One region of the Desulfovulcanus sp. genome, then DNA from elsewhere that is predicted to be linked to it. Evidence: predicted binding sites of a transcription regulator. Region 1 holds the regulator's gene; the other holds the start of a gene.

Region 1 (3,905 bases):
TGCGCGAAGTTGTGCGGGGCATTTCTTTGAGCCTGAAGCAAGGTGAGGTGGTAGGACTTTTGGGACCTAATGGAGCCGGCAAGACCACAACTTTTTATATGTTGGTAGGTATAATCGCTCCAAGCAAGGGGCATGTATATGTAGACAATAAGGAAATAACCAATTTGTCTTTACCAAAAAGAGCAAAACTTGGTCTTAGCTACTTGCCTCAGGAAAGTTCCGTATTTAAAAAATTAACTGTATTGGAAAATTTGAAACTTATTTTGGAATATACTCCACTAAGCACTAGGGAACAGGGACAAAAGGCCCAGCAACTAATGCAAGAATTGGGCATTCAGAAATTGGCAAGTCAAAAGGCTTCTTTTTTATCTGGCGGAGAGAGAAGAAGATTAGAGATTGCCCGGGCCCTGATCCAGGATCCTAAATTTATGCTTCTTGATGAACCATTTGCGGGCATAGATCCCATTGCTGTTGATGATATTCAGAAAATAATTTTGCGTTTGAAAAAAAAGAACATTGGTGTGCTTATTTCAGACCACAATGTCCGTGAGACATTGCGTATTTGTGATCGGGCTTATTTAGTCTATGACGGGCAGGTAATTTTGAATGGAACCCCAGAGGAAATTATTGCTGATTCAAGGGCCCGAAGAGTCTATCTGGGAGAATCTTTTTGCCTTTAGGTTTTAAGTTGATTTTTTGTCATTTACACTAACTATTATCTTGGGTAGATTAACAGAACGTAAACAATTCGTAGTTTGCGTATGAAAATATGAACTTGAAAACGAGTATTGCACTACTATTCACTTAAATAAACAAATAACATCCATCGGTTACGCACGATATTATGGCACTTGAGTTAAGACAGCAACTAAAGCTCTCTCAGCAGCTAGTCATGACACCGCAATTGCAGCAAGCAATTAAATTGTTGCAATTGTCCAGAGTGGAGCTTGTCGAGGTAGTTCAGAAGGAACTATTGGAGAATCCCATGTTGGAAGAGGCAGATCCTGAGGTTGCCTTGGAAGATGACAGTGAACTTTTAAAAAAGAATGACCAGCTGTCTGAACTCAATGTGGAAGAAAAGGAGTTGGTTAAAAGCGCTGATTGGGAAGACTATCTTGGTCAATTTTCCAGCGCTTCCAAACAAGCTCTGGCAAGGGAAGTAGAGGTTCCAGAAGAGGTCCAGTCTCTTGAAGCAAGATATGCTACCAAGCCATCTCTGGAAGGTCACTTACTCTGGCAATTGCACTTGTCTGACTTTACCGAAGAGGAAATGGAAATCGGGGAAGAAATAATTGGCAATCTTGATTCCAGGGGATATCTGGCCGCTTCTGTTGAAGAAATAGCCGAGACACTAGGTGTGCAGATAAAACAGGTAGAAGAGGTGCTGAGGCGAATTCAACGATTTGATCCTGTTGGGGTAGCAGCAAGAAGTCCACAGGAATGTCTGCTGGTGCAGTTGGAAGCGTATGGTGAAACAGATCCAATATTAGTTAGTTTGGTTAAAGATCATCTGGAAGACATTGAAAAGAGAAGGTTCGCTCCTTTACTGAAGAAATTTAAGATCAGTAAAGAGTTGATGAAGGAATATCTGGACTTGTTACAACGTTTGGATCCATATCCTGGATCGAGTTATGGTGGAGAAGATGTAGTTTATATTAGTCCGGATGTATTTGTATATAAGTATGAAGATGATTTTGTAATTGTTTTAAATGATGAAGGCCTGCCTAAACTACAGTTGAGCCCCTATTATACTGGAGATTTAAATTTAAGTCGCGGTAGGAAAAAGAGCAATATAAGCGCTGATGAAGAATATATGCAGGAAAAGATGCGTTCAGCCATGTGGTTGATGAAGAGTTTGCATCAAAGACAGAGTACCTTGTATAAGGTTATGGAGAGCATTGTTCGCTTTCAGCGTGATTTTTTTGAGCACGGAGTAAGTAAATTAAAGCCCCTTATTTTAAGAGATGTGGCTGAAGATATTAATATGCATGAATCTACAGTAAGCAGGATTACTACGAATAAGTATGTAGCTACTCCGCATGGTATTTTTGAGCTAAAATTTTTCTTTAACAGTGGATTATCCACAGATGATGGTAGTCAGGTAGGGTCTGAGAGTATAAAAGCAGCGATTAAGAAGATAATTGAGTCCGAAGATCCGAAAAAGCCTTTGAGCGATGAAGCTATTGCCAAAAAATTAAAAGAGGAAATTGATGTCAATATTGCCCGTCGGACAGTGGCCAAATATAGGGCAGCTTTAAATATCCCTTCCTCTTCGAGGCGGAAGAAAATTTTTTAGTAAGTTATGTAGTGTTTATAACACGGGCTTTATGGAGTTTGTAGTTGGTTGTCTTTATTGATGTGTCTACAAAAAAAAGGTTATTTTTATAACTTGATTGGACCCCGCCATAGCGGGATAATAAACCCAATAAACACCAAAAGGGGGGCTATTTATGAAGATTAAGTTTAATTTCAAAAATTTTGAACCTTCTGAACATTTAAAAAAATATGCCCGGACAAGATTGGAAAAGATATCTAAATATATAATTGATAGTGAAAATGCTGAATTGCAAGTCAATCTGGAAGTGGAAAAGTTCAGGCATATTGCGGAAGTAATTTTGACTGGAAAAAATTTACATATTTCTGCTAATGAAGAAAGCGAAGATATGTACTCAAGTATAGATTTAATTGTAGATAAAATTGAAGCTCAAGTCAAAAAAATTAGGGACAAAGAAAAGGACAGATATAAAAAGAAAAAAGGAAAGTCTGTCCGTATGGATGTCATTAGTTTCAGCCAGAGCGAATCCGGTCAAAAAGAACCTGTTATTGTTCAGACAGATCAATATGAGCCAAAACCAATGTCAGTTGAAGAAGCAGCAATGCAACTGGATACTTTAAACTATGATTTTTTAGTTTTTCTTAATGCAGACACAGAAAGAGTAAATGTTATTTATAGACGGAAAAATGGTGATTTTGGCCTAATAGATCCAGGGATTTAATGAAATGAAGTTAGTTCATTACTTAGATGAGGACTTAATCATTCCAAACCTTACAGCCAGGACTAAATCTGAGGTCCTGGCTGAACTTATATCTCCATTGGCAGCCAAATTTACTTTTATTGATAAAGCTCACGTACATGAAGTCTTACTTGACCGAGAGAAATTGGGCACCACGGGGATTGGAGACGGGGTTGCTATTCCCCACGGCAAACTGGAAAATCTCGAAGATGTACTTTTGGTTGCCGGTCGAAGTCTTGAGGGGGTTGACTTTGATGCCCTAGACCATAAGCCAGTACATATCTTTTTTATGTTACTTGCTCCGGAAAAGAGCGCAGGCAAGCATCTTAAGGTTCTGGCTTTTGTGTCCAGACTTCTTCAAGACGTCACTTTTAAGGAGTCTTTTTTAGGAGCAAGGGACAAGCAGGAGCTATGGAGTTTTTTAAGTTCTGTTTAATCTATTTGTAGAGATTAAGGTTCAGAAATTCAAAACTCAGAACCCAGATTAACACATTGTCTAAAAATAGAAATTTTCCAATTATAATTATTACCGGTTTATCCGGGGCAGGGAAGAGTACTGTTTTAAAGGTTTTCGAAGACCTCGGATTTTTTAGTATTGACGGTCTGCCTGTCAGCCTGGTTCGATCATTAATCGACCTCTTTGTTAAAGAAAATCCCAAGGATTACCGAGGGCTGGCTTTAGGCATGGATTTGCGTCAGCAGGATTTTATCCAGCAGTGGGCAACGGTCAGGGATAGCTTGCAAAAAGATTGTCCTGCCTGGCAGTCGCATATGCTAATTTTTTTAGAAGCCTCTATTCCGGTTCTTGTTCGTCGCTATGCCACTACCAGACGGCCTCATCCGCTGGCGGGGCAAAATCTAGGCCTGGAAGATGCTTTGAAAAAAGAAAAG
Region 2 (3,905 bases), on a different contig from region 1:
TGATGAGCGTGAAGCTGACCAGGTTGGTTTAAATTTTCTCATGGCCGCAGGGTTTAATCCGCAAGGAATGGTATCTGCCTTTGAAAAGATTCGTAAAAAGAAATGGCTTTCGGGCGGTGGTAATATTCCATCCTATTTAAGCACTCATCCCGGTATAGAGGAAAGAATCGGTTATTTGCAGGGAAGAATAAACAGGCTCAAAAAGAAGGTTGACTTACCTGCCTACAGTGACAAAGAGTTTTATCGGGTTCAAACTTTGCTTCGGGCCAGATACACTGACCCTGCATCGGCTCTTAAATTTTTTCAGGAAAAAGCACTTGATGAGTGCCTGTGCGGCCTTGGCCAAGCAATTGCTTTAAGTCGGCTGAATAGAATCAAGGAGGCAGAAACAGTTTTTGCCAAGGTCTTAAAATGTGGTTCAAAGGATCCTCTTTTTTTAAGGGAAGGGGGAAGATTTTATTATGCCTACGGACAATTGGAGCAGGCAGCATTATACCTGCAAAAGGCTATTTTGTTGAACCCTAAGGATTTAATGGCCATTTTTTTTTATGCTCGAGTGTTGGCAGAAAAGGGCGATTTTGACACAGCCAGCATCTATTTACGGAAAGTTTTAAAGTATATCCCGGAAGATGCTGAAGTACATGAACATTTGGCTCGGGTTTTGGGTCAGAAAGGGGACAGGTTTGCTGCCCATTTGCATCTTGCCTATGCCAATTTATACAAGAATAATAAAAGACAAACCCGTTTCCATCAAAAAAAGATTAAGTCCCTTGCCAGAACTGAGGCTCAGAAGAAAAAGGTGAAAGATTTTGAAAAGGCTTACAAAGAGCGGGCTGAGTTCTGGTGATCATAGAAAATCTGTAAAGATATCTTCTGGCGGATTCGTTGCCTGGCAGGGTTGGGTTTGCTCTTACATCTTTGTTTAAGCCTGTTCACCTTTTGAGTCTGTGGCCGAACCTTTATCTCAACTCAATTTCCATGATTTATTCTAGTCTTGGTTTCTTTCATGCTGGTACAAAGACTTGGACCCATCTAAATTTTGTTTGCGGACAGAGCATAATGGGGTATTTTGGGTAAACAAATATTCTTTTATTATCTATAGTTATGGTCAATATCGCAAAATATTCAGCCCACTCATCCCGATGCTCTGTTTTTCCGCGGTTACCCAAGCCGTTTGTAATGCATTTCAGAAACCAGGACTTTTCAATCAGCGCTTGAAATAGGATTTGGCCACAGGCTCTTTAATCTGTTTAGGAATAACTATGCTCAGTATCCGGGAACTCTCCGTTTTCCACTTCCTCTCGGAAACGTGTTATAGCCTCACGAATTGTCCCCCCTAGTTGGGCATATTGTTTGACAAATTTGGGCTTGAAGCGGTCGTTGAGTCCAAGGAGGTCATGGATAACCAGGACTTGGCCGTCGCAATGAGGGCCCGCACCTATGCCTATGGTTGGAATAGATACGCTGGATGTAATTTGAGCAGCCAAGTCTGTTGGGATAGCCTCCAGAACAAGACTAAAGCACCCGGCTTCTTCCAGTGCCTTAGCGTCCTGGATTAGCGCTTCAGCCTGATTTACATCCTTGCCCTGAACCTTAAATCCACCTAATTGCCTGATACTTTGAGGGGTTAATCCAATATGTCCTTGAACTGGTATACCTGCCTCGACAATAGACCTAATTTGGGTGATTACTTTTCTTCCTCCTTCGAGTTTAACCGCGTGGGCTCGACCTTTTTTTAGAAAAAGACCGGCATTACGAACTGCTTCTTCTACGCTGGTCTGATAAGACATAAATGGCATGTCGGCAATAACCAGAGCTCGTTTAGCTGCCCTGCTTACTGCTCGAGTATGGTGCAACATCTCCTCCATGCCGATGCTTAGGGTATCTTCATGACCTAAAACCACCATAGCCAGAGAGTCGCCAACCAGAATCATATCTACACCACTCTGGTCCACATAATAGGATGTGTTGAAATCATAAGCTGTGAGCATGGTCAATTTACGTTGTCCTTTGGCCTTAATGATGTCCAGGATAGTTACCTTATCCTTCATATTATACTCCTTCATATTGAGTTCGTTGTTTATTAGGAAATATTTAGCATTCTAAAATCATTTTATCCTTTATTGTCCAGTAGCTTCCGACAATCTCAACGAACTTGATATACCTATCACACGGCGGATGAAAATTCAAAGTGGAGTTTTGTATTCTTTTTCAGGAAATACTTTTACAATTTTTGTAAAGTAATATTTTGTCAATTTTGTAATTTTTTTTAAACTAAAAATAAGTAAAGAAAATAACCACATACCAATATTTTTGTTGTGGCTAGTCTGTTGGTTTTAGGTAAATCTGCTTAAATTTCACAATGTTATATTATCATTTTGTTGTTTAGCCATAGAGGGTGTCATGAGTGGAAGCAGAACAATGGTTTGTTGGTATTAATGACAAAAATGTTAAAAGTGTCTTTCTTTTTTTACAATTTCGTTTCTTTGTTCTTCGTGGGAGGTCTTGTTTTTTGATAACATCTTGATTTTTAAAATTATTTACAATTGGCACGTCGGTTGCTAATTTTGTAAAAATTTTTTTGTAGGGAGGATAAAATGAACGGAGCTGATACTGCGTTTGTTCTAATTTCAGCAGCACTTGTTATGTTTATGACCCCTGGTTTGGCTCTTTTTTACGGAGGCATGACCAGATCCAAGAATGTTCTGGGGACAATCATGCAAAGTTTTATTTGCCTGGGGGTTATCACCATTGTATGGATTTTATGGGGGTATTCTCTTTCTTTTGGTAAGGATATTGGTGGGCTCATTGGTGGCTTGGATTTTATCGGATTAAAAGGCGTGGGCGTGGAACCAAGCCCAGAATATGCCTCAACAATTCCTCACCTGGCCTTTATGATTTTTCAGGGTATGTTTGCCATTATTACTCCGGCTTTGATTACTGGTGCCTTTGCCGAGAGGATGAAATTTAGCGCGTTTCTTTTGTTTACAATATTGTGGTCAACACTTGTCTACAGCCCTTTATGTCATTGGGTTTGGGGAGGAGGCTGGATGGGAGCCATGGGAGCACTGGATTTTGCCGGTGGCGCAGTAGTACACATGAGCTCCGGAAGTGCAGCCCTGGCAGCTGCTTTAATAATTGGGCCCAGACGTGGGTTTGGGAGCAGATCTTTTCTCCCTCATAATTTGCCTATGACGCTTACTGGTGCGGCTATACTCTGGTTTGGTTGGTTTGGGTTTAATGCAGGTAGTGCCTTGGCGATAAATGGGCTTGCTGCCAATGCTTTTGTCACTACCCATATTGCTGCGGCTGCCGCTGCGGTTAGTTGGACACTTATTGAATGGATGCACCATGGCAAACCAACCACACTTGGTCTTGCCAGTGGTGCAGTTGCTGGACTCGTCGCTATTACCCCGGCAGCAGGGTTTGTAGGTCCTCTTTCAGCTTTGGTTATTGGGTTTGCAGGTGGTATAATCTGTTTTTACGGCGTACTCTTAAAATCCAAGTTTGGTTATGATGATTCTTTAGATGTGGTTGGCATTCATGGTTTGGGTGGTGTTTGGGGAGCCTTGGCAACAGGCCTCTTTGCCAGCAAGATGATTAATCCGGATGGTGCTAATGGACTATTTTTTGGCAATCCATCCCAGCTGTGGATTCAGTTTGTTTCGGTTGTTGCAACCTGTGCCTTTTCATTTATCGTTAGTTTTATTCTTCTTAAAGTCGTTGATGCCACCGTTGGATTGCGGGTCGATGAAGAAAATGAAGAGCGGGGTTTAGATGTTAGTGAACATAGTGAAAGTGGCTATCAGCTATAAGAGAACAATACTGTAGAGGTAGGCGCAGGTTTAAAATCTGCACCTGCCTGTAATATTAAAAATTTCAGGAGTGACTATGAAAAAGGTAGA

Evidence for each region. The regulator sigma-54, encoded in region 1, starts transcription at its own class of promoters, with help from an activator protein. The targets are predictions, from matches to a motif close to CTGGCACGGNNNNTGCTT.
Region 2: the regulator sigma-54 is predicted to act here: its motif matches at 2,547-2,564, upstream of AC3WVG_RS04910 (ammonium transporter).

The regions. Positions count from the first base shown of each region.
Region 1 is NZ_CEYAEZ010000007.1:14,180-18,084, reverse strand. It holds gene lptB (LPS export ABC transporter ATP-binding protein) at 1-680, shown strand, start outside; gene rpoN (RNA polymerase factor sigma-54) at 845-2,296, shown strand; gene hpf (ribosome hibernation-promoting factor, HPF/YfiA family) at 2,451-2,996, shown strand; gene AC3WVG_RS02055 (PTS sugar transporter subunit IIA) at 3,001-3,450, shown strand; gene rapZ (RNase adapter RapZ) at 3,507-3,905, shown strand, end outside.
Region 2 is NZ_CEYAEZ010000020.1:24,641-28,545, reverse strand. It holds gene AC3WVG_RS04920 (beta-barrel assembly-enhancing protease) at 1-847, shown strand, start outside; gene panB (3-methyl-2-oxobutanoate hydroxymethyltransferase) at 1,251-2,051, opposite strand; gene AC3WVG_RS04910 (ammonium transporter) at 2,598-3,815, shown strand; gene AC3WVG_RS04905 (P-II family nitrogen regulator) at 3,892-3,905, shown strand, end outside.